Regions from separate parts of the Alkalihalobacillus sp. NPDC127517 genome, predicted to be linked through region 2. Evidence: riboswitches for the same ligand, from Rfam matches in the RefSeq annotation. Region 2 holds a riboswitch; each other region holds the start of a gene.
What was found. A riboswitch is a leader RNA that binds a small molecule or an ion and turns the genes downstream of it on or off. The one in region 2 is predicted to bind S-adenosylmethionine.
Positions count from the first base shown of each region.

Region 1: linked by a shared signal. The riboswitch ahead of ACQKKO_RS08560 (LLM class flavin-dependent oxidoreductase) and the one ahead of ACQKKO_RS15375 (2,3-diketo-5-methylthiopentyl-1-phosphate enolase) in region 2 are both predicted to bind S-adenosylmethionine.
Region 3: linked by a shared signal. The riboswitch ahead of ACQKKO_RS05450 (transporter substrate-binding domain-containing protein) and the one ahead of ACQKKO_RS15375 (2,3-diketo-5-methylthiopentyl-1-phosphate enolase) in region 2 are both predicted to bind S-adenosylmethionine.
Region 4: linked by a shared signal. The riboswitch ahead of metK (methionine adenosyltransferase) and the one ahead of ACQKKO_RS15375 (2,3-diketo-5-methylthiopentyl-1-phosphate enolase) in region 2 are both predicted to bind S-adenosylmethionine.

Region 1 covers NZ_JBNNQX010000005.1:218,752-226,286, forward strand. Annotated here, with positions in the region: gene ACQKKO_RS08555 (ATP-grasp domain-containing protein) at 1-570, opposite strand, end outside; gene ACQKKO_RS08560 (LLM class flavin-dependent oxidoreductase) at 572-1,627, opposite strand; SAM riboswitch class I at 1,689-1,794, opposite strand; gene ACQKKO_RS08565 (hypothetical protein) at 1,850-2,062, opposite strand; gene ACQKKO_RS08570 (VOC family protein) at 2,220-2,648, opposite strand; gene ACQKKO_RS08575 (sigma-O factor regulator RsoA) at 2,666-2,911, opposite strand; gene ACQKKO_RS08580 (sigma-70 family RNA polymerase sigma factor) at 2,904-3,527, opposite strand; gene ACQKKO_RS08585 (YvrJ family protein) at 3,717-3,881, shown strand; gene ACQKKO_RS08590 (N-acetylmuramoyl-L-alanine amidase) at 3,883-4,560, shown strand; gene ACQKKO_RS08595 (DUF2264 domain-containing protein) at 4,608-6,434, opposite strand; gene ACQKKO_RS08600 (heparinase II/III domain-containing protein) at 6,526-7,535, shown strand, end outside.
Region 2 covers NZ_JBNNQX010000011.1:15,183-22,717, reverse strand. Annotated here, with positions in the region: gene ACQKKO_RS15390 (NAD(P)/FAD-dependent oxidoreductase) at 1-336, opposite strand, end outside; gene mtnA (S-methyl-5-thioribose-1-phosphate isomerase) at 391-1,452, opposite strand; gene mtnK (S-methyl-5-thioribose kinase) at 1,465-2,676, opposite strand; SAM riboswitch class I at 2,757-2,901, opposite strand; SAM riboswitch class I at 3,089-3,197, shown strand; gene ACQKKO_RS15375 (2,3-diketo-5-methylthiopentyl-1-phosphate enolase) at 3,275-4,498, shown strand; gene ACQKKO_RS15370 (2-hydroxy-3-keto-5-methylthiopentenyl-1-phosphate phosphatase) at 4,501-5,184, shown strand; gene ACQKKO_RS15365 (methylthioribulose 1-phosphate dehydratase) at 5,181-5,807, shown strand; gene ACQKKO_RS15360 (AraC family ligand binding domain-containing protein) at 5,819-6,361, shown strand; gene ACQKKO_RS15355 (DinB family protein) at 6,447-6,920, shown strand; gene ACQKKO_RS15350 (phosphate ABC transporter substrate-binding protein) at 7,130-7,535, shown strand, end outside.
Region 3 covers NZ_JBNNQX010000003.1:251,094-258,628, reverse strand. Annotated here, with positions in the region: gene ACQKKO_RS05465 (SH3 domain-containing protein) at 1-316, shown strand, start outside; gene ACQKKO_RS05460 (hypothetical protein) at 444-737, shown strand; gene ACQKKO_RS05455 (hypothetical protein) at 721-1,116, shown strand; SAM riboswitch class I at 1,435-1,543, shown strand; gene ACQKKO_RS05450 (transporter substrate-binding domain-containing protein) at 1,630-2,442, shown strand; gene ACQKKO_RS05445 (amino acid ABC transporter permease) at 2,464-3,186, shown strand; gene ACQKKO_RS05440 (amino acid ABC transporter ATP-binding protein) at 3,183-3,947, shown strand; gene mmuM (homocysteine S-methyltransferase) at 3,934-4,869, shown strand; gene ACQKKO_RS05430 (YesL family protein) at 4,916-5,542, opposite strand; gene ACQKKO_RS05425 (carbohydrate ABC transporter permease) at 5,878-6,813, shown strand; gene ACQKKO_RS05420 (carbohydrate ABC transporter permease) at 6,826-7,535, shown strand, end outside.
Region 4 covers NZ_JBNNQX010000008.1:132,459-139,993, reverse strand. Annotated here, with positions in the region: gene ACQKKO_RS12620 (MalY/PatB family protein) at 1-115, shown strand, start outside; gene ACQKKO_RS12615 (sporulation histidine kinase inhibitor Sda) at 142-297, shown strand; gene ACQKKO_RS12610 (YwpF family protein) at 767-1,258, shown strand; gene ACQKKO_RS12605 (MFS transporter) at 1,379-2,590, shown strand; gene ytkD (RNA deprotection pyrophosphohydrolase) at 2,655-3,128, shown strand; gene ACQKKO_RS12595 (alpha/beta hydrolase family protein) at 3,132-3,911, shown strand; gene pckA (phosphoenolpyruvate carboxykinase (ATP)) at 3,964-5,541, opposite strand; SAM riboswitch class I at 5,723-5,833, shown strand; gene metK (methionine adenosyltransferase) at 5,965-7,179, shown strand; gene ACQKKO_RS12580 (gamma carbonic anhydrase) at 7,247-7,535, opposite strand, start outside.

The DNA of each region.
Region 1 (7,535 bases), on a different contig from region 2:
TTCACAACGTGTAATGTATGGCTCAGGAGCCTGAATATATTGCTGCAGCAAAGTAATCCCGTCAACTGGCTCTTCAAAGGCATCACTCTCAAGATACGTTTGGAGTGCTCGTTTGTCCTGGAATAATTGGACACCAAGCCCTTTTCCGGCACGATTATGCTTCGTAATAAAAGCTTGTCCATCAAATGTATCCGCAGCCTGTAGAATTTGGTCTTTGCCAACCGCAGCCACTGTTTTTGGTGTGCGTACGCCGAATTTTTCAAGCTCCATATATTGAACCACCTTACTCACCTCAAGCTGCAATGCCCGGCTATTATTAATTACCGTACGACCGTAACGTTCGAGCCAAGCCAGCACTGCTGCTGCAAGCTCAGGCGCATAACGGTGACCTCGCGTGTGAGAAGAAGCACTCATACGCGAATAAAATATACCTTCAGGAGGAGCATCGTTTAGATTAATAGCTCCACTGCCTAAATGCCAATCCTCATATGGTAAGCCTAACTCTTCTAATCTGTTAAATAAGTGGACGGTCCACTCCTGATTTTCATGTATGACATAGATCTTCTTCATCTTAGATTGTCTCCTTTGTTTGCTTTCTTAGTTGTTCAACAACGGGCATCACATCGCGAGCGAAGCGTTCCATTTCTTCATATTGCGGCGAGCATTGTAAGAGCACTAGATCAAGCCCAACCTCTTCATACTCCAAAATTCGTTTGGCAATCATCTCTGGTGTGCCAATCAATTCAGGTCGTAACCCGCGGTTGGATACAGAGTAGTCTTGCAGTTTAATTTGCTGTTCCAGCTGCGATTTGCTTGTAAAATCATCGTATCCCGCATAGGCATCAGATTCCTTCACATCCGTAATGCGGGCAAGCTCAGCCTGGGCTTCTTCTTCAGTATCACGACAAATGACGTAAGCCGCCATTCCAAAACGTGAAAATGGTGTGTGCCCCGTTTTCTTCCGACGTTCCTTCATATCAGCAATCTTCGCGCGGATCTCTTCTACTGTACCACCGTGCATCACGTAGGCGTCACATTTTTCAGCGATTGTTGTTTTGCCCTGCTCACTCTCACCACCAGCATAAAGAATCGGATTTGGACGCTGAACAGGTTTTGGTGAAAGCTTCGTATCCTTTAACTGATAGTAAGTTCCATCATAAGTGAAGGAGTCTTCTGTCCACAGTCCTTTTAACACATCAATGAACTCCTCGGTTCGTGCATAGCGCTCATCGTGCTCTGTGAATACTCCACCATATTGTCGCGCTTCCTCAGCCCACCAGGCAGACACAACATTTAACGTAAACCGACCGTTACTAATCTGATCAATATTCGCCGCCATCTTTGCCGTAGTCGCTGGATTATGGAACCCCGGACGAATCGCCGTCATTAACTCTATTTTTGAGGTAACCGCAGCAAGCGCCGCAGCTGTAGTCCATGCCTCGAGCACATCTTCACCTGGACCCTTTATATCATTTAAGTAAAGTTCAGCAAGGAGAGTTGTATCGTATCCCCAATCCTCCGCTGCTTGAATCACTTTTTTTGCATAATCAAAGGTTGCCGGCATCTGTTCATCTTGAACATTGCGTAACCACCCTCCAAAAATCGGTAGCCAAAACCCATATTTCATTTGATACGCCCCCACTCTATAATAAAAAAAACACCTCTTCGATAAGAAGACGTGTGCGTACTCCTTATCTATCAGAATGATCATCATTCTGCTGGATTTGGCACCTGTACATCTGTGTCGGTTGCCGGGCTTCATAGGGCCAGTCCCTCTGCCTCTCTTGATAAGATATATGATTGTCTATTAATTTTATCAGATTAATCAGATTTACTCAAACATAGAGTTTCAAGATGCATTCTCTCGCGTTTTATGACGAACTGAGCGAAAAATTAAATAAATGATAAGTATTCCTAGAACAATGACTAATGCTGATTTGATGGGAGTTGGCTCTCCGATCATGTTCTGCAATAGATCACCTGGACTAAAGGGGACGCCGAGCCATCTTAAGATTCCTTGAGCTAAAAAATAGAATACTATCCCTAGGATAAACCACTTCATAAAGCCGCCCACCACCTCATGATTCAGAAAATAGATTATATTCAGTGTATCAAGAATTGATGTGTTTGAAAAGGATGAGGGTGTGTAATGCTCCATTCTGCTCTCTAACGTTCCAATCCACCTCCCCCCCAAAAAAACAGCAAGCATCCGAAGATACTTACTGCTTGGCATGGGCTTCTTCTGCTGCTGCCATGTCCATATGAAAGAACTCCCAAAGGTGGCCATCGATGTCTGCGAAGCTCCATCCATACATGAATCCGTGATCCTGTGGTTCATTATAAGCTCCTGCTCCTGCAGCGAGTGCTCGATTTACAACCTCGTCCACTTCTTCTCGGCTATCAAGGGAGAGCGCGACAATCGCTTCGGAGTGAGTGCTTGTGTTTGGGATTTCTTTTTTGGTGAACGATGTGTAGCGGTCTTCTTCAAGAAGCATCACATAAATGGTTTCGTTAACGACCATGCATGTTGCACTTTCGTCTTCGAATTGTTGATTAAACGTAAAGCCAACCTCTGTAAAAAAGGACTTTGATTTTTGTAGATTCTTGACTGGAAGATTCACAAAGATTTGTCTTGCCTTAATATTCATCCGTTACCCTACTCTCATCATTTTGTTCCCTTATAATTCGCCTTCTTTTTGCTAGTTCCTGCTTTTGTATCGTTCTCTTTTGCTGTGTATTCAAAAAAACCTGGAACGTCATAAGTGTTTACCTTATCAATCGATTCCATAACCTTCATCTTAATTTCTTGTTCAACGTCTTCTCGGTACTGCCAAGGGATGTGACGAATGCTTTTCTTGATCTTCGGCTCCATCTTCTCAATGAGATCTTTTTGTCTTTTCGTATCAATCATGCTTGTCCTCCTGATCTATAGCTGTTCTTAATTTTGAAAGAGCTCTTGTCGCAATTTGAGAAACATTCTGTGGTGTACTTCCAAGCCTTTTGGCAATGGCCTTATGACTGAGTCCATCTAGAAAATAGAGGTTCAGCACCTGCTTTTGCTTCTCAGAGAGCTTGAGAAACTGTTTGTATAGTGCCGGATTCTCAATCATTTCCTCCAAATGCTGCCCTCCATCTGTGACAAGACTCTCTACGCTTGGACCCTTCGATTCTAAGACATCATGAAGATAGAGTGAGTGATCGTCTGAGAGTGGTTGGTCCATCACATAGGAATGGCGTGCGAAATGACGCCTGTAGCGTTTGCTTACATCAATAGAATAAAAGTGGATCAGTTGCGAAAGATATTTCACTAGTCGAAGCTCCATATAAAAACTACGAAAATATTCATTCACAGCCTCCCTATTTTTAACTGTTGGTTCTACAATACTTTCTATTAACAGCTCCATATGCTGTTCTTCTTCAAGAAATGCTTTAATGACTGGTGTGTTAAGAGCCTTTTCATAGGTTATGACAAACTCTCTAAACTCATTTGACTCCTGATAGGCACGTTGGTTTACTAACTCCATCATCCATACCTCCTTTCTCTTTAAAGAGATGACAAGCAACGAATAATCAACGTTTCATAAAATAAATAAGAACTTATGTTCTCATTATACACAGAAAATGCGAATATATGTTCTTGTCAATTTGGGAAATAAGTTGATTTTTTATTCATGGAGATCTCTTTATATAGTAGCTTCTCTTAAAGGGGTGAAAAGATGGGAACTATGCCTGAATGGACGATGTTGCTTGCGAACGTTGGTTTTCCAAGTGCTGTTGCCTTGTATCTACTGTTTCGTTTTGAAAAGCAAATCACCGCACAGACGCTGGCCATTGAAGACCTGACAAGGAAGCTTGCAACCAAAAATGAGGAGGACGAGTAACATGAATATCATCCAAGATTTAATTCCAACGAGTAACTCAAACCGCCCAGGGACAAGCCTTGCTCCAACTTTCATCACCGTACACGAAACAGCCAACACCAACCCAGGAGCCGATGCAGAGACGCATTCCCGCTATGTTAAAGGAGCAGATGCCCAGAGCCGACAAGTCTCCTGGCACTATACAGTAGACGATTCCACCACCTATCAACACCTTCCGATTAATGAAGTGGGGTGGCACGCAGGTTCAATTGGGAACAGCCAGTCAATCGGAATTGAACTTTGTGTGAATAGCGATGGGAATTTCACCGCAACACGCCAAAGAGGGGTTGAATTAATCCAGAGCTTAATGAATCAGTTAGACATTCCACTCTCTCGTGTGGTCAGCCATCAGCATTGGACAGGCAAAAACTGCCCAGCTAATCTATTAAGTGTCTGGAATAGCTTCATCCAAGAGGTAGGTGGCAGTAGTAACGACTCAATTGGAACCGTTCGGGTGCTCGCGTCTTCTCTCTGGGTATACAACCGTCCAGATTGGAGTGCACGCTATCAGACAGTCAGTCGCGATGAAGTCTTTACCGTCGTACGCGAATTGATTGTGAATGGATCAAAGATGTATGAGCTTCGTAGCGGTCTATTTATCACCGCAAATACGCAATTCGTTCAGTTCCAGGCTCGTTAAGTATAAAAGAAGAACTCGACATCCCAGGCGGGAGTCGAGTTCTTCTTCTATACCGTTAGTATCGGTTTATCTATTCCTTTTTGATAAAAAGCGAGCGTGCCTTCCTTTTCCTCAACTGAAAAATACGTACCCCAATCCGCATCGTAGCGAACGTCCGGCGCTCCATACACTGCAACTGCTTGAATATGTGTTCCAGGTTCGAGCGTACTCACAACTGTTGGAATACTGGTTCTTGGCTTCATAATGTTTGTATTTATGTTTGGATACACAAGCCTCGCCTCTCCTGTTCCATACAGCCGCTTAATTCCACTTGTTCCACCACTATAGGAATAGAGCGCTTTGCCTTCTCCTACAATAATTGATCCATTTCCATCATCACCAAGTCCTACAGCAAATCCACCTTCTGCAGCAGTTAGTGGCCTAGCTGTTCGGATACGATGAATCCGCAAATGACATGGGAGCCTTGGAACAATCCATGTTTCTATCGTGACATCTCTCCATGGCTGCCAATCCATTTTGATTAGTGATTTTGAGAGTTGACTATACGTGGACGAGCGTTTCACTCTGAAAAGTTGGTCCTGCTCACTTAATGCAAGCATCGAGTCAAAAGCTCCCTGCTCAATTCCCCACTCTGCCCGGGGAACACTAAAACCGAAGTGGCTCGAGTAGACAAACTTCTCATACTTTGCAGAGGTATGGGTATGCTCATTTGTCCTGGGGTGACCTGCATTAAAGATAGCCGCATGACCCAGATGCCGAGCCAGTACTTTATTTGCTTCAGCTTGCGCCTGAACTTCCATTAGAGATGGCATTCCCTTTTCATCTGCTTTCCAAAATGGATGATCATCAGGAAGCGCCAGAAATAGGAAGGTTTTGAGTGCCCAATACGGCGAGCCCGGCGAATTATAGTTTTCCGACATCCCTAAATTCGGATACTCGTACCCAATGGTCAATACACCTCGTGCATCAAAAATCGATCGGTCCATCCATTTACGAAGATGACGAAACAATAGTCCTTTTATCTCGCCCAGTGTATAGGGAGCAACGTCTACCTCCGCAAAGACGATCGCACTCCAGAATGCAGCCTGTGCAAAACGATACGTCATACTGCGACCATACGGGATCGCACCTCCATCGTCCGCAAACCAGTAGATGAAGTCCTTGGCAAAACGCTTAGCTCTTTCTTTATAGAGAATGGCTCGTTCTGGATCCTCCCCCTCCATTACCTTGGCATAAAAAAGGCTATAAAAGTGAATCGCAAACGGGACATAATAATCACGATGCGCATCTTCCCCGTCTGCGTACCAGCCATTCCCCAGATAAAATGCTTCCATCCGTTCAAGCGAATCCTCGATCGTTTGCTGGCTATATGGCGCGCCAACTTGCTTTAACCCCAATTGAACAAGAACCGGGAAGAACAGCCAATTGCAGTCATGACATTTGTACTGACTGCTTTGGGAGAGCCATGCAACAAGATGCTCACGCTCCTCGTTTGTTAGCTTCCCCCAAAGCTGATTTGGCATTAAACAAAGCGCATAGCCGTATACGGACATTTCCACTAACATCTGATGGTAATCAGTTAGCTTCCCCCAATATTCAGAGTGGTTTGGGTCCGTTCCATTCCTAACACCTTCAACAAGTCGGTCGAGATAGGTAGGATGACTGCCACCAGCTACGAGTGGAGCTACTCCCCAGAAAAGTCTTGAGAATGCTTCCATATGAGCCGTTTTTGAGCCATAAGAAGATCCCGTCTCCCCTAAATGAATTCCTGCATGACCTTCTTTTAACTCATCCATCACAGGATTAACGAGTTCCAAAAGCCATTTCTCGATATCCGCTTTCGTTTCACCCATTTGAAGACTTTCACGTTTCATGTGAACACCCTTCCATTCGATTGATTTCCTCTATTGTAAACCCTTACAATAGAGGAAAGGTACCCTTTTAAAGCAGATCGGAGGAGCTTTTATGAAAAAATCCTTATTCACAGACAGTCACGGAGAACCCATTTCACGTGAGCGTGTTCATCATAAGATCCAGCAGTCATCTTTTCTGCAAAAGTGGGTCCAGGACCTCTCCACCTATGCGCAATCTGTTTTACATACACCAATGCCTGAACTAGACTATGATTCATTTAACGCGTATGTCGTGGACGGAAATCGTGATCCTTATCAACAGGTTTACTTTGAAAGGCGCAAGCGTCTTACCACCTTTTCGATTCTGTCATACCTCTATCCAGACCACTCGGAGTATTGTAAGCATCTTCACTCAACCATATGGGCTATTTGTGGTGAATGGACGTGGTGTTTGCCTGCCCACCTTCATCTAGACTCAGCATTCGAGCAATCTGATCACGCGGCTTATCAACAAATCGATTTATTCGCCGCTGAGACGGCCTTTTCTTTAGCTGAAATTTTAACAATGTTCAAAGATTCGATGCCTGCTCTAATCAAGCAGAGGATAACCTACGAAACTCGCAGAAGAGTGCTTAAGCCATTTCTTAAAATGGACCAACCATGGGAGCAGGCTACTCATAATTGGTCGGCTGTCTGCGCCGGTTCCATTGGTGCATGTGCGATGTACGTAATTAATTCCAATGAAGAGCTTCAACGAATCCTTGATAAATGTATAAAAAGCGTCTCTTATTTTATATTGGGGTTAACAGATGAAGGAGTATGTCAGGAGGGCTATCATTACTGGCAGTATGGATTCGGATACTTTATTTACTTTGCAGATCTACTAAAAAAGCATACAAGAGGCAAGATCAATCTATTAACGCTTCCTAAAATAAACGAAACCGCTCATTTTCAAGAGAAGGTCTTTATGGGGCAGGATACAGTCGCTAATTTTTCAGATGCGTTGGAAAAGGCTGCGCCACTACTTGGGCTCAGCTATTATCTCCACACTCATTTCGACAAAGTACACCTGCCTAAGGCAAATGAGTGCGCCACATTTGATTCAGACCCCTGCTACCGTTT
Region 2 (7,535 bases):
CTTTCGTTTTTCAGCTCGTCTGATGAGATCATCAAGCTTTTTGGGTTCAGAATGTAAACTAATCGCTCCGACCTTTGCATATCCAGTATTCGTTTCACCATCTTGTTCTAGTGTATGAATCAAGTGAGGGTAGTAGGCGGCTCCTGCTTTTACTAATGAGTACCAGGCTTTATTTCGTCTCTGAGAGATCCATGGGCAAATAATTCCGGCGGCGGCCTGAGTGGCTTGCCCCGGTTCCTCACGGTCTATGATCGTCACATTTTCCCCAAGCCGTGCAAGGTGATAGGCAGTGGATGCACCAAGGATGCCTGCACCGATAATGACATGTTTTTTCATTTGGAACGTTCCTCATTTCTAATCAAAAATAAAAAAGGTGAGACTGGCTCACCCTTATTGTTCGTGTAATTCATGTAGTTGATCTGCCTTGAAAATCCCTTTCTCCGTTACGATTGCTGTAATTAAAGAATGATCGGTCACATCAAAAGCAGGATTGTACGTTTTCACATTAGCAGGTGCCATAGGTTCAGTATACCACTTTGACGTAATTTCTTCAGCCGAGCGTTCCTCTATGACAATGTTTTGACCCGTTTGGCATTCAAAATCAATCGTTGACGTAGGTGCACACACATAAAAAGGGATGCCGTAATGTTTTGCAAGGATAGCAACACCAGATGTCCCAATTTTGTTAGCTGTATCTCCGTTTGCAGCAACTCGGTCGCAGCCAACAAGAACCGCTTGAATCTTGCCCTCACTCATGACGATGGAGGCCATGTTATCACAGATGAGCGTCACATCAATATTTGCTTCTGACAGCTCCCAAGCGGTTAACCGAGCGCCTTGAAGCAGGGGACGTGTTTCATCGGCAAATACTTTAAATTCATAGCCTTTTTGCTGACCGAGATAGATCGGAGCAAGTGCTGTCCCGTACTTAGCTGTTGCGATTGTTCCGGCATTACAATGGGTTAAGATCCCGTACCCAGGTTCAAGAAGTGTAAGGGCATATTCACCAATGGCTTCACATACTTCCTCATCCTCAAGTTGAATTGCTTTTGCTTCTTCCAGTAAACCAGAAGTGATCGACTGCATTCCATCTGAATGACTAACTAATTGTTCAAATCGAGCTTCCATCCGGTCCAGGGCCCAAAACAAATTCACGGCAGTGGGACGGGAGGAGCCAAGATACATTTTATTATCAGAGAACGTACGTCTTACCTCATCCAGTGTTTTAGTAGAACTGTGTTTCACCGCTAGATACACCCCATAAGCTGCGGCAATCCCAATGGCAGGTGCACCCCGCACCTTAAGCTGAACAATAGCATCCCAAACGTCCTGAGGATTTTTTAGTTCCGCATATACCTTTTGACCTGGGAGGAGGGTTTGATCTAAAATCACCAATGACCCTTCATCCTCAGACAGATAAACGGATTGAATGACATCAACAAGTTGCTTCATTATTCTCTCTCCTTACACATATTCGCTAATGACGCGAGTGAAATCTTCTCCATGAAAGAAATCCTGTCTGTTTAAAATAAACACTTTTGCTGCCTTTAAGCAAGCAATCTCAGCAGATGCTCGTTTCGTTGGATCCGTTATACTTGTCAGATCTTCTACGGGTGCAAGCCCAATGACTCTGCGTGAAAGCTCAAGACCTACAACAGCTGCTGTGTCGGTGAGTAATTCCTCCAAATAGTATTCTAAGAACCCGGGATATTCAGCGACCCGTTCTGTGACTTGATCATAAAATGCATATGTGAATTTCTCTTTAAACTGGTCAACAAGTTCTCGTATCGTGGTAAGTAAATACGACGTATACGATTCACGTTCGATCGGATCTTCAATCGTTTCTTCACCATTGACATAAGCAAAGATTAAATTAGCGATGATATTACCGATGTCATAACCTGCTGGTCCGTAAAACGCAAATTCGGCATCAATCACTTTTGTTTGATGTTCCGTTACAAAGATTGATCCAGTGTGGAAATCTCCATGGATGAGAGACTGTGCCTTTGTTAGAAATTGAAACTTAAGCTTAGCGGTTTCTAGCGCTAATTGTTCGTCCCCCCAAAACTCTTCTTGGACATAAGGAAGCGTCTCGCTAAACACTTCATTTCGATGGCAGTCGTAAAATGGTTCTGTATACACTAAATCTTCTGTGATCTCACAAAGCTCAGGATTAATGAACGCTTTTACCTGTTCTTTCTTATCCTTATGATTAAGCACAAGATCAGACGTTAGAAGTAACGTTTGAACAAGAAATGTGGAAAGATGATCACTTAGCAACGGAAACGTTTGTTTATGTAAGAATGCTTTTCTGAGAATGGTGTAATTTGAGAGATCCTCCATAACAGTACAATTCATAATAGGGTCATAATGATAGACCTCTGGAACAAATTCAGGAACTAATTCTCCTTGTATTTTTAAAATATCATGTTCAATTCGATTACGATCAGGGGATACCTTAAACTCGTCAGAAATTCTGGCAACAGGGCCAGCTTGCTTAATAATAATGGATTGTGAGGTTTGTGGATCAACTAATCGGAAGACATAATTTAAGTTTCCGTCGCCAATTTCCTCGCATGTGATAGCAGAGCCTTCAGGAAATATCGACAACGTTTTGGCATATTCAATCGCTTCGGTCTCTGTCATTGTGAAATATCGTTCAGTAAAGGTTGTCACAGGAATTCCTCCATCTTTATAAAATAAAATCTAAAAAGCCTCTTTCATGAAAGAAAGAGGCTTGAACACTAGGATTCAACCTCTTATCTTTCAGACTCACTTGAGTCTGTTGGATGTAGCACCGTGCCTTAAAACCTTAAAGGTTTTCATTCTCACACATGAGAATGAGTAGGTCGGTTGCCGGGCTTCATAGGGCCAATTCCCTCAGCCAGCTCTCGATAAGAGTTACATATTCAATTATTAGGAGTTATCTTCATTTTCCCAATCAGAGTAATTGGTTTAAATATTACGAGGAAAGAATTCAGTTGTCAATAGATTCTGATAAAATGATTTTTGCTAATTGACAGAATAGATGGACGCTGTCATAATCCTTAGTATATTTATCAACATTATAAACTGAATATTGATTTTACTCTTATGAAGAGCTGGTGGAGGGAAGATCCCGATGATACCCGGCAACCTGTTTTGACTTATGTCCACTCAAGGTGCTAATTCTCACAAGATCACTTGGTAGATAAGAGGACAAGATAAAATGATTGCTACCGTCCTCTTTCTCATTTAAGAGGGCGGTTTTGTTTGTATGGAGAGGAGATTATTTATGAGCTTTATAACCGTTACGTATCGAGTATTTGATCAAAAACATGATTTACATAAAAAAGCAGAGTCCATTGCGCTTGGTTTAACCATTGGTTCATGGACCCATCTACCCGCACTTGAAAAACAGCAGCTGGAGCGTCATAAGGGCGAGGTGGTAGAGGTAGTCGAAGAAGAATCATCTGAACAAACCATAAGCTACTTTAAGAATACCCGCACCATTGGACGGATCAAAATCGCCTACCCGCTAGCGAATTTTTCGAGTGACCTTCCGGCGATCCTAGCAACTGTATTTGGAAAGTTATCGCTTGATGGAGAAATTAAATTAATTGATATGGAATTGCCTCCGGAGCTAGAGCAGTCATTTCCTGGCCCTTCATTTGGCATAGAAGGTATACGAGAACTTGTTAGTGTCTATGATCGCCCCCTCGTAATGAGTATTTTTAAAGGGATGATTGGTAAGGATACACAGGAATTTAGTCAGCAATTAACAGATCAACTTCTAGGTGGGGTTGACTTGGTTAAAGATGACGAGATTTTATTTGATAATTCTTTAACCCCTTTCAGTGAGAGAGTAGAGATAGGGAGCAGGATTATAAACCAAGTGTATGAAGAGACAGGAGAAAGAAAGCTCTATGCTGTGAATCTCACTGGACGAACATTTGAATTAAAAGAAAAGGCAAAACAAGCCGTGGACCAGGGAGCCACAGCTTTATTATTTAATGTGTTTGCTTATGGGTTGGATGTATTGCAGGCATTAGCGGAAGACCCTGAGATCCATGTTCCAATTATGGCGCATCCAGCGGTATCTGGGGCTCTAACTGCCTCACCATTTCACGGCATTTCAAACCGTGTGTTACTCGGTAAGCTGTTACGATTGGCCGGAGCAGATCTTGTGTTATTCCCGTCTCCTTATGGAAGTGTTGCCCTGGATAAAACAGAAACAGATGCCATTGCACATGCACTGACAGAAAAGCGTCAACTGAAAAAGGCATTCCCTGTTCCATCAGCAGGCATCCATCCAGGATTAACGCCTAAACTTATTCATGACTTTGGCCGTGATTGTGTAATTAATGCGGGTGGTGGAATCCACGGACATCCAGGTGGTGCAAGAGACGGAGCAAAAGCATTTAGAGATGCGATTAAAGGTGTAATGGACACATCTTTAACAGATGCGGCAAAGGAGTCACCAGAACTGAAGGCAGCACTTGATTTGTGGGGGAATTAGAAATGAAAGAGAGATTTGAAAAAACACCGATTATTTTTTGTGATTTTGACGGGACGATTACAACAAAAGATAACATCATCGCCATCATGCAGCATGTGAACCCGCCTGGCTGGGAAGCAATTAAAGATGACATTTTAGCTGAGCGAGTCTCGATTCGGTCAGGGGTTGGCCAGTTATTTCAATTAATCCCCTCAAGCTATAAGGAAGAGATCATTGATTTTGTGTTAAACAAAGCTGAAATTCGTGACGGGTTTCCAGCATTTCTTCAATACGTACGAGAAAATCACATTCCGTTAAAGGTTGTAAGTGGAGGAATTGATTTTTTTGTAGAGCCTATCCTTAAGCCTTATGGAATAACGCACAGCTTATACTGCAACGGAAGTCGTTTTGATCAACCAACCATTCACATTACGTGGCCACATCGTTGTGACTCGCTTTGTTCAAATGATTGTGGCTGCTGTAAACCAACGATTTTAAGACATTACCCAAGTGAAACCTACTACAAGATTGTGATTGGGGATTCAATTACTGATTTGCAGGCAGCAAAAGAAGCGGATGAAGTCTTTGCTTGCGGATCCTTTCTATTAGATAAGTGTCGCGAACTGTCTCTTAACCATTCAGCGTTTACAAGCTTTCACGAAATCATTCATCAATTTGAAGAGAGACGAGAGGAGGTTACAAAGTGAAGGGTACACAGCTTTCCTACGCAGCTCATTGGGAAGAACTAGCGGATATTAAGGATGAACTGGCTGCACGGGATTGGTTTCCAGGAACGAGTGGAAATCTTTCAGTGAAAGTGTCCCATTTTCCCCTGCAGTTTCTTGTAACAGCTAGTGGCAGAGACAAGCGAAAGCGAACAGGTGAGGATTTTTTGCTAGTTGATAAGACTAGTCAGCCTGTAGAAAATACACCATTAAAACCTTCGGCGGAAACCATTCTCCATCAACGTATCTATGAAAAAACAGATGCAGGATGTTCGCTCCACGTGCATACGATTGCCAATAATGTGATATCAGAGCTGTATGCAGATGAGGGAGAGATCACATTTGGGCAACAAGAACTGATCAAAGCTTTTAACCTCTGGGAAGAAGATGCAACGATAACGATTCCAATCGTACCAAATCATGCGGATCTTCCATTACTTGCAGAAGCTGTTGCAAATGAAATTAGGCCAGGAGTGGTTGGTGTTCTTATACGAAACCACGGCATTACAGTATGGGGTAAAAATGGATTTGAAGCCAAGAAGCATCTTGAAGCTTTTGAGTTTTTGTTTGAGTACCATTTAAGATTAAAACAAGTAATCAAATAGGAGGAAAAAACATGGCTATCATTCACATTCGTCAAACAGGGCAAACGATCAAAGAGGATTCTGAGGTACGCGCATTTTTGGAAAGCCAGGAAGTATTGTATGAATATTGGGATCCAGCAAAACTTCCAGAACGATTACAAAATGAATGTCACCTAACAGATAAAGATAAGGAAGAAGTACTCTCCATATTTGATGAAGACATTCGTTCTCTTGCAGAACGTCGCGGGTACAAAAAATGGGATGTGATTGCCTTAAATGAACAAACACCCGATTTAGATGTACTCTTAAAAAAGTTTGAGCAAGTGCATACACATACTGAAGATGAGGTGCGTGCGATTACTGCAGGTTCAGGTACATTTGTGATAAAAGGTGCCGAAACAGGGTATTTTGATGTTAATCTGTCACCTGGTGATGTCATTTCCGTTCCTGTTAACATTCCGCACTTCTTTACATTATCAGATGAACGCCAAGTTGTAGCTGTTCGGCTGTTTATTGATCCAGAGGGATGGGTTGCGCACGCATTTAATGATCCTGATTTTAAGAAAGCTCAATAAATAAAGGCCTTTTTCTTTTCTCTGCTCATCATTCTGGCTATACTAGACAAGTAAAGACTGGTTGAATGATAAGGAGAGATAAGAAATGTTTAGAACTAAAGCTGATTTTTTAGAAGAGTGGGCTCGTGAGAAACAATTAACACTTCAAGTACTAGAGTCACTTACAGACGAGAAATTAGACCAAGCAATTGTTGAAGGTCATAGCTCACTCGGGTGGTTAGGCTGGCATTTAACAACCACGATCCCATTTTTTGCTTCCATTGCAGGTGTGGAGAATGTAGGCAATCCTTCTTCTGCAGTACCAAATCAAGCGAAAACGATTGTTGATACGTATAATGAAGTCAGTCAAACACTTCTAGATCAAGTGGAAAACACATGGACAGATGAAAGCTTTACTGATATGGTTGATTTCTTTGGAGCACAAAGTCCTAAAGGTGCTGTTCTTCGAATGCTTGTAAGCCATCAAGGACATCATCGTGGTCAAATGACAGTGCTATTACGTCAAGCTGGGCTTAATGTACCTGGCGTATATGGTCCAACAATTGAGCAGCAATCATAAGAGCAACACCTCGGAAACAAATCCAAAACTGGATTTGTTTCTTTTTTATGTTGGCTATGTAAACGCTTATAAATGATTGCGCTTTCTTTCTCTTTACACAATCTTTACATTCAGATCATAACTCCTTAATAGAACAAGCTTATACTTCAGTTGAAAGAGAGGCTAACGCCTAGTAAACCATTTGGAGAGAAAATAGGGAGGTTGTTACATTGAAATTGAAAAAGCTTCTTTTATTCATGATGTTGTCTGCATTACTTGTGATTGCTGTTGCATGTGGAGGTAATGATGATAGCGAAGATACGGGAACAGATTCTACAGGTGGATCTGAAACAGAACCAGCTGAAGAAGAAGATGAAGCAGCTGGCGGAGATGCAGAAGGTCAATTAGTTTTATCTGGTTCAAGTGCAATTCAACCATTAATGGCTGCAGGTGCTGAAGAGTTTATGGCAGAAAATGCCGGTGCTGACATTCAAGTACAGGCTGGTGGATCCGGTCAAGGTCTTAGCCAAGTTGCTGATGGATCTGTAGATATTGGAAACTCTGATGTATTTGCTGAAGAAAAAGAAGAAATTCCTGCTGATGAATTAGTAGACCACCGTGTCGCTGTAGTAGGAA
Region 3 (7,535 bases), on a different contig from region 2:
AACAGTACAAGATTCTATTACAACTATAATGATTGAAAACAAAACGAAAATAATCAAATTAATCAAAGAAGAATACCAAAGTCTAAAGTTAGAAGTAAGTGAACAAAATCATATTAGACTAGTAAAGACTGAGAGTATGTTTGTACGAATAACCAATAAGAAAAATGCACAGCCAGTAGGAAAAGTTAATTTCGGAATGGTTGTTCAAGTGCTTTATAAAAATAAAAACTGGTCATTGATTGAGTACGAAAATGAAAATGAAGAAATTGTTACTGGTTGGGTTTATACTCGGTATTTAGAGAAATTAAATAAATAAAATTATGTCATTTCTGAAAAGGGTAGTTTCATACTACTCTTTTTCTTTTTTAAAAAGGTAATCTTGTATTGGTGCACAACTGTTTACATGGGAATTTTTCATCATTAAGATAATGGAGGAGATACTCATGAAAAAAGAGCACTTTAAAGTTGAAGGAATGGACACAGAATTTGTTGAATTTCGACACAAAGAGCATAATATTTTGTTCACAAGATTCGAACGTATTAGGTTTAAAGGAGAAAAAGTTAGAGAAGAGGCCAAATATTTATACCTTATTTATATTTTTCGTAAAAAGCATAAGGTAGTAAAAAATAATGATGAAAAGGCAATGGGCCCCTTTAACATAATTTGTTTTAATCAGGTCTATCATACCTTCGATTCAACAATATGTAGATGCACTACGTATGCCATACAAAAATAAAAGAGAAAAACTTGCTACGATAGAAGAAGAGAGACTACTAGTTCGTTCAATTTATGTTCGATTTGAAGATGTAATTAATGCAATTACAAGTATCTCAAATGAAGAAGAAAGTGAGGAAAGAGATTACGTTAAAAAAATCGTTACAGAGACATACGGTGATATATTTAGGAAGATACGTTGGATTTTAGATGAGGAAAATGATGTCGATGAGTTATGGAATTTTGTCTCGCCATTTCATAGATCTATTAATAAAAGGTGGGATGAGTTAGAAATTGTAATTCATGATAAAGGAATTCAGGCCGTAATTAGGGGAGAAAGTGTTACTCATCTCTGGATTAATATATTGCGTTGGATTGAGGAGCATAAACTCCCATTATGATATTGCGTTGCAACCGGTGCATATTAACCGTAGAAAATTCACAACAAGCCGAGAGTATCAATCTTTGTTAACAGGAGAAACGTATTATATTGAGGCAAAGATTAACACAGAGCGTGCTATGCTTACTATTATAAAGATGCTAGATAAACTAGGAGTAAAAGCATATACGCCACTATTAAATAGTAAAAGTTAAATAACAAACTAATTTCTAATTAAATGAATCAGATTTTAAACGCATTGATGGAATGAAAAAATCATATTCCCCAATTGACAAAACCCCAAAACTTTCATAACATTGTGAAATACATATAACTTCATATCTTATCCAGAGTGACTGAGGGACAGGCCCGATGACGTCCGGCAACCATCATGTGTGACATGAAAGGTGCTACTTCCTGCAGAATGATTTCATTCTGAGAGATAAGTTTTTTATTGAAACGCCTCTTTCTGATGAAAGGGGCGTTTTTTGATTGTTTATTCAACTATGCATCTACATAAAAGGGGAGAGTTTACATGATGAAAAGACATGCTCGTTTGACTCAATCGGTTGTTGCGGTTCTTGGTTTGGCGGTTCTAGCAGGTGGGTGTTCTGTTGGAAATACCACAACAAATGAACAGGTCATCTTAGTTGGTACGCAGAATGATTACCCACCTTTCGCGTTTGCGGATGAGAGCAATGAACTAACTGGTTATGATATTGAGGTGGTCCAGGAGATCGATAAGCGCTTGGATGGCTATGCGTTTGATTTTGTGGCGACGCCTTGGGATAGTATGTTCCTGGCGCTTGAATCCAATAAGATTCAGGTAGTGGCGGATCAGGTGGCGAAAACGCCTGAGCGTGAGGAGAAGTATTTGTTCTCAGAGGAGTCGTACTTTGCTGCGGAGACGGTGATTGTGGTGAAGTCGGGTGAAGAGGATATTGAGATGATTGAGGATCTAGAGGGGAAAAAGGTCGGGGCGCTCGCTGGGGATTCGTATACGCTGTTGCTTGAGGAATACAACAAGGATGCGGAGAACCCAATTCAACTGGAGTACAGTGAGAGTGGTACACCTGCTGAGATCCTGCAGGACGTTCAGAACGGGCGCGTGGATGCGTATGTAAATGATCCAATTATGATTGATACGGTGCTCGATAAATATGACTTAGATGTTGAGATTGTGGGTCAGTCGTTAGTGAATGACAATATGGGCATTGTGTTCGCACAGTCGGAAGAGGGCGAGGAGCTACAGAAGCTAATTGATCCGATCTTAAAGGAACTGAAAGAAGACGGGACGCTTGCCGAGCTTTCAGTGAAGTGGACAGGTGGAGAGTATATTCCGGAATAGAGTGGAAGAGGGGAAGACATCATGGAGAACTTACTAGACCTTCAATTTCTAATTGAAAGCATTCCATATATTTTAGCGCGGCTGCCAATTACGCTTGGGATTGCGGTAGGATCGCTCACCTTAAGTTTAGTGATTGGGCTTGGGACTGCATTGATTAAAATTTACCGGGTTCCTGTATTGCGGGTGATAACATCAGTCTATGTTTCGTTTGTGAGGGGCACACCGCTTTTAGTGCAGCTGTATCTCGTCTTCTACGGGATTCCTAAGGTGATCTATTTTCTGCAGCGGGAACAAGGGTGGCTGCTTGGGCTCGATGTGAATCTGATTGCTCCAGAGGTGTACGCTCTCTTAGCCTTTTCCTTTAATCTAGGTGCGTATTTATCAGAGACGATTCGTTCGGCAATTGAGTCGGTGGATCGCGGGCAGTTTGAGGCGGCAAAGGCGATTGGGATGAAGCCGACGCAGATGATGCTGAAGATTATTTTCCCGCAGGCCTTAATTGTAGCGATCCCGAACCTTGGAAATATGTTCATTACTACGATTAAGGATACGTCACTTGTCTTTATTATTGGCGTGATCGATATTATGGGCCAGGCGAAGATTCTTGGCTCGCGTGGGTTAGCCTTTTTTGAAGTGTATATTGCGGTGTCGATTATTTATTGGATCGTGTGCCTGATGGTGGAGAGGGTGCTTGTGATCATTGAGAAACGGGCGCGCAGATATGAAAGAGGGATTGCATCATGATCAAGCTAGAGAATTTACATAAGTACTTTGGGAAACACCATGTGCTAAAGGGGATTGATCTTTCGGTGAACAAAGGAGAGGTTGTGGCGATCTTAGGTCCAAGTGGCTCAGGCAAATCAACACTCCTGCGTTGCATGAACTTTCTTGAGGAGCCAACAAGTGGCTTCGTTGAAGTGAGTGGGAAAAGAGTAAATGTGGAGTCGGCTAGTAAGAAAGAGATTCTGGCACTTAGGACGTCTACCGGCATGGTGTTCCAGCAGTATAACCTGTTCAAGAACTTAACGGTGCTCGATAATGTGATGATTGGTTTAACGAGTGTGAAGCAGCTGAAAAAGAATGAAGCGAAGCAAAAGAGCATTGATATTTTAGAGCGTGTGGGTCTGGGGAACCGGTTAAATCATTTTCCTGCGCAGCTATCAGGAGGACAGCAGCAACGGGTTGGCATTGCCCGTGCCCTTGCAATGAATCCTGAAGTCATGCTGTTTGATGAGCCGACGTCTTCTCTTGATCCGGAGCTTGTGGACGAGGTACTAGCAACGATCAAAGAGGTAGCAAATGAAGGCAACACGATGTTTATTGTGACGCATGAGCTTCAGTTTGCCAGAGAGATCTCGGATCGCGTCATTCTTATGGAGGACGGCAGGATTGTGGAGGTAGGGACGGCAGAACAGATCTTTACGAACCCAAGGGTAGAGCGAACAAGACAATTTTTAGGACGATTTATTGAAGAAGGAAGGAAGGTTGAACATGAATCCAATTGAACAGATTCTCACGGACTTTCCTTTAATGGTTTTGGACGGAGCACTGGCGACCGAGCTTGAACGCTATGGCTGCGACCTAAACGATCCGTTATGGTCAGCCAAGGTGTTACTGGAGAAGCCGAGAGTGATTAAGCGCGTTCATACCGATTACTTTGAAGCTGGGGCAGACTGTGCGATTACGGCGAGTTATCAGGCGACAGTGAAGGGTTACAAGAGAAGGGGTTTAAGCGAACTTGAAGCCGCTATGTTGATTAAGCAATCGGTTGAGCTTGCGGTGGAAGCGCGGGATACATTTTGGAGTGTTGAGGCGAATCAGTCTGGACGCCCCAAACCGCTTGTTGCTGCATCTGTTGGTCCGTACGGTGCCTATCTTGCTGATGGCTCTGAATTTCATGGAGACTATGGATTATGCGAAGAGGAGCTCGTTTTATTTCACCGAGATAGAATCCGACTCTTAGTTGAAGCGGGGGCAGATGTGCTGGCATGTGAAACCATTCCTTGTCTAGTAGAGGCAAAAGCCATTGCACGTGTGTTAAAGGACTTTCCTGATGTGTATGCGTGGGTCTCGTTTAGCGCAAAGGATGAGCTACATATTAATAGCGGAGAAAGAATCGCCGATTGTGCCGAGTGGCTTGATGGAGAAAAGCAAATCGCAGCGGTAGGTATTAACTGTACGGCTCCGCAGTTTGTGGAATCGTTAATTACTGAGGTAAAAGCGAACACGCAGAAACCGATTATTGTGTATCCCAATTTGGGAGAAACGTATGATCCAGAGAGTAAGCAGTGGAGTGATAAGGGTTCAGATGAGCCATTTGTGGTAAACACCAAACGATGGTTTGAAGCTGGGGCAACGGTGATTGGTGGCTGCTGTCGGACGACGCCTGAGGATATTCGCGGAATTCGGGAGTGGGCGCGGGGGTAGGGAGAGGGAATCGACTTATGGGTCGATTCCTTTTTTATTTTAAGCATCACCCCTCTGCCTCTACCACCCGATCCACCTTCCGAAATGCTAGCTTCGTAGAAAGTAACACCACCAGCCCCATCGCACTCACGCTAAAAAAGAGACCGATTCCTGAAACGAACGTAATCAGAAGATAAACTCCAAAAAATCCAAAGATCATCGTCAGGCTTGCGACCGGATTATAGATGGCAAGCAACACGGCATTTTTGAGATGCGTTTTGACAGGTGCCTGAAATTCAACATATAAGGAAAGAAAATAACAAAGAATCAATAGGAAGAAGCAGGCTATGATAATGGTTGCTACATACATGGCTTGAGAGATGCCTGTATTCATCGTCTGGAGAAATTGAATGTTACTAATAAGGACGATGGATAAAAGGATGACACACAGTCCTATTACGTTACTTTTTATCCATTCTTCTTTGTAGAATGTCCAAAAGGTTTTAAAGATTGATCCTTCATTTTGGTTAAGGAGCTGCCTGATAGTTGCAAGCAGCGCCACAGTTGCAGGAAAGAATCCAAAGAGTCCAAGTCCCAGAATCGTGAAGAGGATCCAGAGTACATTAATGAAGGCTAAGCGATAGAACCAAACACAGAACGTATAGATTGGACCGGAGATGGCGTTAAGATACATAGAGCTTCCTCCTTTTTGTTATAGACTATATCATGCTTCCGGTGTATTTTTGAGGGAACGGAAAGGGATGTAAAAATAATCTCTAGAACGTAAAAAAGGTTCACCCTAAGTGGACAGGCTATTCCCACGAAATATGGGGATTTCGTTGATGGATCTACTTGTCTGTTCTTTGTAAGTATTGGTTTAATAACGTTTTTTGAGTGTGGAGCTCTGTGTGCCTCCAACTTATGCGAAATACTAAGAAAGTAAAATTTGTGCGCAGAACAGTCAAGATCGTTCATTTATGTAAGCGCTTTAAAAGGGTAAGATGAGCTTAACCCAGCTAGAGAGGTGAAATGAAAGCGCAACCAAAAAAGTTCTTTCGTAAAAAAACTCAAAAGAATAAAAGTCCATTAAACAGTTGGCGTGATGCAGTTGCAGGTTGGGTCTTTATTGGTCCAATGTTCATTGGGACATCCATCTTAGTTATCTTTCCGATTCTGTCTTCATTAACGTTAAGTTTTACGAACTGGAATATCGTTGCAGGCTATGAGAATGCGGAGTTTATAGGACTTGATAATTTCGTTGCTTTGTTTAATGACCCGCTCTTCATAAAGTCGTTAGGTAATAATTTTATTCTTCTATTAGCGATACCGATTACCTTATTTATCTCATTAACGTTGGCTACGATTATCAACAAATATATCTACTTCAAGGACTTCTTTAAGGTCATCTTCTTTATGCCTTTTATTTCAAGTATTGTGGCGGTTGCTGTAGTCTTCAGGGTGCTATTTCATCCAACTCAAGGTCCAATTAACCAATTGTTAATGACACTTGGAATTGATAACCCACCAGGATGGATTGCGGATATCTCGTTTGCCTTACCGTCCGTTATGATCATTATGATTTGGACGGGGATAGGCTTTAACTTAATTATTTATTTGGCAGGTTTGCAAAGCATTCCTAAGGAGCTGTACGAGGCTGCACAAATTGATGGTGCTTCTGCTTGGTACCAGTTTAAGAGTATAACGATTCCACTTGTTTCACCAACAACCTTTCTGTTATTTGTAACAGGAATCATTTCTAGCTTTAAGATCTTTGATTTAATTATTGTTTTAACAAATGGTGGACCAGCGAACTCGACTAAGGTTCCAGTTGTCTACTTATATGAAAAAGCCTTTCTAGACTTACGAGCAGGCTATGCCTCGTCGATCTCATTAGTTATTTTCGTCATTATTTTAATCATCACATACCTGCAATTTAAGGGGCAGAAAAAATGGGTGAATTATTAAGGGGGTGAGCGTATGAAGAAACCGATTAATGGTAAAAAGATCTTAGTTACAGTGTTGATGTTCATATTGGGGATCTGCTTCATGACCCCATTCTTATGGATGATCTCGGCTTCTCTTAAGGTTGAGGAGGAGGTTTTGACCTATCCAATCCAGTGGATCCCGACAACGTGGAATGCGATTGAAAATTATCGTGAGGTATGGACGGGGACGATGCCATTCTTCTTATTATATTGGAACTCAATTAAGGTTTCGGTCCTCACAACTCTTACGTCTGTCGCGGTTTCAGCGCTTGCTGCATATGGATTCTCAAAAGTTGAGTTTAAAGGTAGAAATCTAGTTTTTATGCTGGTATTAGCGACATTTATGATCCCGCCACAAACCTTACTCGTCACGCAATTTATCCTGTACCGCACGCTTGGCTTATACGACACGCATACAGGGTTAATTCTATTAAATAGCTTCAGTGTTTTTGGAACCTTTATGCTTAGACAATTCTTTTTAGGGGTTGGGAATGAAATCATTGAATCAGCTAGGATGGATGGTGCCGGGCACTTCCGGATTTTCACATCTATTGCCTTTCCACTAGTGAAGCCGGCAATTGCAACCTATGCGATCCTGCGATTCATCTGGACATGGAACGATTTCCAGTATCCCCTTATTTTCTTACGTAGCAAGGAGCTGTTTACGATTCAGCTAGGAGTGCAGAGCTTTGCTGATGAGCA
Region 4 (7,535 bases), on a different contig from region 2:
GATGTTTGGGGAAGAAGGGCAACATTTTGAAAGGCTTAATTTAGCATGTCCAAGAGCGACGCTTCAAAAGGGACTTACACAATTAAAAGAAGCGTATGAGCAAGACCAATTCTAAAAATAGGAGTGTGTGTCGGAGGGCTAATGAAAAATTTAAATAACGATATGTTAGTGGAGGCGTATGTAAAAGCGAAGGAGCTTCGCTTAAATGAAGATTTTATTGTGCTTTTACAAAAAGAGGTTGAACAGCGTGATTTACAGCATAAAGTGGATTCATATTTTGCGACTCCGACGTTCTAGACGAAGAGAAACTCAAACGATATTGCATAAAAATATTCAAAGAATTGTTTAGATCCTAATATTCAAGTCATATCGTCCACATTTATGAATAAGTTGATGGAAAGGATAGCGTATGAAAGTCGCGATGCTTAACTATTACGTTCTTATAGAAATGGGGCATGTACAATGACATGTAAAAATTTATATGAAGAGTTGGTTGAAGACTGCAGATCGAAACTTGGCCGTGAGTTGACTCCTGAAGAGGATAATTTTGTTAAATGGATGGAACAACAGCAGACTGAATCACTCTATAGAAACGTAAAAACTTCATAAATGACGTAATGATAAGCTGTTTTTGAGTTAAGGCAATAAAGGGGTACAGATTCGGTGCTCCTTTATTGACTTTTCCTATGGATTCGGATTTACTTACAATGTTCACTATGGTTAAATAAGAGGTGAGAGTAATGTTTAGTGGGAGGTGTCAGTAATTATGAAGACCTTTAAGCTTCACGCACTTTATCTTTTGGCAGGGGACAATGAATCCATAAGACAAGAATCGATTCCATTAAAAGATGGCCTTATTATTAGCATGGAAAATAAGGAACGAACTTGGTTTATTGATGCTGTTGTGTCTGAAGAGGATATGCACTTTTTTGAAGGTGAACAAAAAGCCAACCGCCATGTGTTTCTTAATGTGATCATCACTAGCAAAGACAACCATCCAGCGGCCATGATTACAAGCATCGAAACCATTAAGGAATTAAGTGATGGGTATAGCATTATTTTTAAAGGAAGAATTGTGCTTGGACGCGATGATGTGCTGGAGGACGTGTTGGAGGAATTGTTAACAGACGGTCATTCAACAGAAAGTCTACTTGAGCGCTTTAAGCAACGAACCGAGAATTTAGAATCATATTCAGAAAAAACATTAAACGAAGTGTACAAAGATCTAAAGGAAAGCGGAAATTACGTTTTATTATAATCATATATGTACTAAAGAAGCGGGAGACAATGGTCTCACCGCTTCTTTTTTTGATCGTGTATAGATACGCGGGATCGCCTTATACTAAGAGTCGGAGTATGTAAAAGAGGAGGAGACTGTGTGCAGAAAAAAAGCATATGGGGTATTATTTCAATCTCATCAATCCCGCTTGTTATGACACTTGGTAACTCAATGCTCATTCCAGTTCTACCGACAATAGAAAAAGAACTTGGGATCAGTTCGGTACAGGCAAGTTTGTTGATTACCGTTTATTCCATTGTTGCTATTATTTTTATTCCTCTTGCAGGATACTTATCTGATCATATCGGCCGAAAACAAGTCATCATTCCAAGCCTTATCCTCGCTGGACTCGGTGGTGCGTTAGCGGGATTCGCTGCCTGGAAGTTTGATTCTGCGTACAGTTGGATTCTAGTCGGAAGACTGCTACAAGGTGTCGGTGCTGCAGGAGCTGCACCAATTGCCTTTCCGTTAGTTGGGGACTTATTTACTTCTGAAAAAGAGGTTAGTTCTGGACTAGGATTAGTTGAAACATCCAATACATTTGGTAAAGTGATTAGCCCAATTCTAGGCGCTCTATTAGCTTCGTTTGTCTGGTTTCTACCGTTTTTCTCTTTTCCAATCTTTTGTTTCATTTCAATTGTCATGCTTCTATTTCTTGTACACGTACCAAAGCAAAAGGATAAACCACTAGCCTTTAAACCATTTGTAAAATCCATTAAAAAGACGTTTAAACGTGAGGGGAAATGGTTGTTTATTGTCTTTTTTGTTGGCGGATTATGTATGTATTTAATCTTCGGATTGTTATTTTATTTATCCACTAGCCTGGAAAAAGACTATGGCATTCATGACTTAAAGAAGGGATTTGTGCTGGCCTTTCCACTAGCTGCCCTATGCTTTGCTTCCTATATAACCGGTAAGCTTATCGGACAAGATAAATTATTAATGAAGTGGTATACGGTTGGTGGATTAGCCATTGTAACGGCTTCAACTTTATGGATCGCTTTTTCTGAAAATATTTATGTGCTGCTTACAGCTTTGTTTCTAGCTGGTCTTGGTATAGGAGCTGCCTTGCCGAGTCTGGATGCATTTGTTACGGAAGGAATCGAACAAAAGCAAAGAGGATCAATCACCTCATTATATAGCAGCATGAGATTTGTTGGAGTGGCGATGGGTCCTCCAATTTTTGCTGCGTTATTAAATGTAAATCACTTCCTTCTTTTTTCACTACATGCGTTGATAAGCTGTATAGCCCTTATTCTAACGTTCCTTTTACTTAAGCCTGAGAAGTCAGTCAAAGGCTCCTGGGGTTAACGATGGACGCATATGGACAGAAAAGGTATACTGCTAAAAAAAGCAGAGGGAGTCAACGACGATTATGCATACCTTTCTGGATGTTTATCAACGAACTGTATACCTCTCATTCTCCGAAGCCCCTTTTTCTGATTCGCCTAAACATGTGTGGGTCATTTGCCGTTACCAGGATCAGTGGTTATTAACGAATCACAAAAAAAGAGGCCTTGAATTTCCTGGGGGAAAGCTTGAACCTGGAGAGCTTCCTGAAGAGGCAGCGAAAAGGGAAGTGTTAGAAGAGACGGGGGCTGTCGTATCAAACCTGTATTACCTTGGTCAGTATACAGTTCCTGGTTTAGACATCTGCAAGAATGTTTATATGGCAACGATTCATGAATTAAACAAGAGCGATCATTATTATGAAACAAACGGACCCGTTTTGGTAGATGAGTTACCAAGCCGAATTGGAGAGCATGAAGAATATAGCTTTATTATGAAAGATGATGTTCTAAAGAATTGTCTCCAGTACATAAATGATCGTCAATTTGAGTGGGTGTGATCCTTGGATAGAATTATTGACAAACAAAGAGTACCTTCACCGCATCCTGACATCCATCTGTATTTAATAACCTATTTGAGTGAGGGCTATAAGGTAAAGGGTTATTTAGCTGAACCGACGTGGAGTAATTCTTTACCTGGCCTCCTGTACCTTCGGGGTGGAATCAAAAATGTAGGGATGGTTCGAATTCAACGGTTAATTCAGTGGGCATCTGAAGGATTTATTGTCTTTGGTCCTTTTTACCGAGGAAACAAAGGAGGAGAGGGCAATGAAGACTTTGGAGGTCAAGACCGATTAGATGCAGTGTATGCGGTCGATGTATTAAAAGAAAACGAACGATTTGATCACGAACAAGGCATTCATTCAATAGGGTTTTCAAGAGGTGGAGTGATGGCACTTTGGGCTGCCATTTACCAAAAAGAAATGAAAAGCATCATTAGTTGGAGTGGCGTGACCGATATGTTTTTAACGTATCGTGAACGAGTCGACCTGAGACGGATGATGAAGCGAGTGATTGGAGGGACCCCTACTAAATATCCAGAGCGTTATGATTTTCGCACGCCATTAAACCAGGTGGGCGACATCCATGCATCTGTACTGATTATCCATGGGGAACTCGACGAGCATGTATCCATTGAACATGCGTATCAATTGGAAACGTTGCTTGAACAAGAGAAAAAGCATGTGGAAAGCTGGTATTACAAAACATACAGTCATCAATTTCCGGTTCGCCAGCAGCAAGTCATCTTGCAAGAGGCAGCAAAATGGATGAAGCGACAATAACGTACAAAAAGAAGAGCGCCCCAAAAGGGAGCGCTTCTTTTTGTGTATCGGGTTACTTCGGACCTGCTTGTAAAACGTCATCTGACAACTCTTCAAAATTCAAAATGTTTTTCTTGAACTGGTTTGCAAGCTCTGTTGCTTTTAAATCATACGCTTTTGGGTCTTCCCATGTTGTCTTTGGATTAAGAACGTTATCAGGTACTCCAGGACATTGGATGGGAACATGCAACCCAAAGAATTCATCTTCTGTCGTTTCTACTTGTGATAATTCCCCTTGAAGTGCTGCTTGCACCATTGCGCGAGTATAAGAAAGACTCATTCTTGCCCCCGTACCATATGGTCCACCTGACCATCCCGTATTGACTAAAAATACTTCGGCATTATGCATATCAATGAATTCACCTAGCATGGATGCATAATGCTTAGGTGGTAATGGTAGAAAAGGAGCACCAAAGCATGTGGAGAAGGTAGCTTCGGGTTCTGTAACGCCTCGTTCAGTTCCGGCTAGCTTACTCGTGTATCCAGATAAGAAATGGTACATCGCTTGTTCTTTTGTCAGCTTACTTATTGGAGGCAAGACACCAAATGCATCTGCGGTTAAAAAGATAATCGTCGAAGGGTGTCCAGCAATGCTTGGTTCAAGTGCATTTGGAATGTAATGTAGCGGGTACGCAGCACGAGTATTTTCCGTTCGTGATACATCATCGTAGTCAGCCTTCCCATTTTCAGCAACCACGACATTCTCGCACACTGTGCCAAACCTGATGGCATTCCAGATCTGTGGTTCATTTTTAAGGGAAAGATTGATGCACTTAGCATAGCACCCACCTTCAATATTAAACACTCCATTTGCCGACCAGGCGTGTTCATCATCACCAATTAACAACCGATCTGGGCTTGCTGAAAGAGTGGTCTTACCTGTACCAGATAATCCAAAAAACAAGGCGACGTCACCCTCTGTGCTCGTGTTAGCTGAGCAGTGCATAGGGAGAACCCCTTCAAGTGGTAATAAAAAGTTCATAACAGAAAAGATTGATTTCTTCATCTCACCTGCATATTCTGTTCCACCAATTAATACGATACGTTTTTCAAATGAAATGATGACAAATGCTTCCGAGCGTGTTCCATCCGTTTGAGGATCTGCTTTGAACGTAGGAGCTGATACGATTGTAAAAGACTCCTGCCATGAATTCTCAGGTACTTCATCTGACCTGATAAACAGCTGTTTTGCAAAAAGCTGATGCCATGCGAACTCATTTACCATTCGAATAGGTAGTTGGTACGTTGTATCTGCTCCAGCAAATCCATGAGTCGCGAAGATCTCTTCTTTTTCACTTAAATGAGTTAAGACTTTATCATAAAGAGCAGTAAATAGATCACTTGAAATAGGTTGATTAACAGCCCCCCAATGAATAAGTGACTCAACGGAATCTTCTCTTACAATGAATTTGTCCCGAGGAGAACGACCAGTATATGCACCTGTCTCGACGCTAAGTGCACCACTTTCGGTTAGCACACCTTCTTTATTTTGAAGTGCTTTACTTACTAGACTAGGAACAGAAAGATTATGTTGTACTCTAGATTGAGATAAGAGGTCTTCAAGCGCAATAGCTGTATTAAGTATGTTCATAATATGATACTCCTCTCCAATTAAGTTGCTTAATAATAACTTATTTTTTAATTAGTATAACACATTTAAATAATTAGTCTATACTTTTGTTAGGTTCATCTATTTAGGTCATTCAGATCGCATGAAAGCCTTGAATAGATTGACTTTCAAGAAAGAATGATATATACTTCATGGCGAACGGATCTTATCGGAGAGCCGGCGGAGGGACAGGCCCAGTGAAGCCCAGCAACCACTACTTTACTAAAAGTGGAAAGGTGCTAACCTGCAAGGCAATTGCCTTGAACGATAAGAGGTTAAAGGACAACATTTCAACCCTTTTCCTCAATATAGAGGAGAAGGGTTTTTTATTGTGTATATTTAATCTCAACCTGTGATTAGGCTGATAAGAGAAGCTTAGACTCAATTGGAAGGGTGATGTTTAACATGACAGAACTTAAAAGTAGACGATTATTTACATCCGAATCAGTAACAGAGGGACATCCTGATAAAATTTGTGACCAAATTTCTGATGCGATTTTAGATGAAATTTTAAAGAAAGACCCTAACGCTCGTGTGGCGTGTGAAACGTCAGTTACTACAGGAATGGTGTTAGTAGCAGGAGAAATTACAACAAGTACATATGTGGATATTCCACGTGTGGTACGTGACACGATTAAAGGAATTGGTTATACACGTGCGAAATACGGATTCGATGCGGAAACGTGTGCAGTCCTTGTTTCAATTGATGAGCAATCGGCTGATATCGCACAAGGTGTTGATAAAGCATTAGAGGCTCGTGAAGGACAAATGACAGAAGCAGAAATTGAAGCTATCGGTGCAGGAGACCAAGGATTAATGTTTGGTTTTGCTACAAATGAAACGAAAGAGTTAATGCCTTTACCGATCTCTTTAAGTCATAAGCTTGCACGTCGTGTGGCAGAAGTCCGTAAAGAAGAAATTCTTGATTACCTTCGCCCAGATGCAAAAACTCAAGTAACGGTTGAGTATGATGAGCAAGGGAAGCCTGCTCGTGTTGATACGATTGTTATTTCAACTCAGCATGCACCAGAAGCAACATTAGAACAAATTCAACATGATTTAAAAACACATGTCATTAAACATGTGGTACCTGCTGAATTAATTGACGAAAATACAAAATACTTCATTAATCCAACTGGACGTTTTGTAATTGGTGGACCTCAAGGGGATGCTGGATTAACAGGACGTAAGATTATCGTTGATACGTATGGCGGTTATGCACGTCATGGTGGAGGCGCATTCTCCGGTAAAGATGCAACAAAAGTAGACCGCTCTGGTGCGTATGCTGCACGTTATGTTGCGAAAAACATTGTTGCTGCAGGTCTTGCTGATAAAGCAGAAGTTCAGCTTGCGTATGCGATTGGTGTGGCTCAGCCTGTATCTATCTCTGTTGATACATTTGGAACAGGTAAAGTGTCAGAAGAAGAGCTTGTGTCTCTTGTTCGTAAAAACTTTGACCTACGTCCAGCTGGTATTATTCGTATGCTTGATCTGCGTCGCCCAATCTACAAGCAAACTGCTGCATACGGCCACTTTGGTCGTACAGATGTGAGCTTACCTTGGGAAAAAACAGATAAGGCTGCAACATTAAAAGAACAAGCTAGCGTAAAAATGGCATAATAACTAAGATAAGCTGCATCCATTTGGATGCAGCTTATTTTTTATATTCATTCAATTAGGGCTAGAATCAGTCGTTGGTCTCAGATTGAAGCCTTTTATAATATTGTCCCTTTTCCACGTATTCTGAACGAATTCGTTCCATATCAGCACGATCTTCTTCGGTCAGCTCTCGTATGACTTTGGCGGGTCGTCCAAACGCAAGTGTATGAGCAGGAATCTTTTTTCCTTGAGGAACAAGACTTCCAGCACCGATAAAAGCACCTTCACCAATCTCCGCACCGTCCAAAATGATAGATCCCATACCGATTAATGCTTTTTTGTGAATCGTACAACTATGTAGCATAGCTTGATGCCCT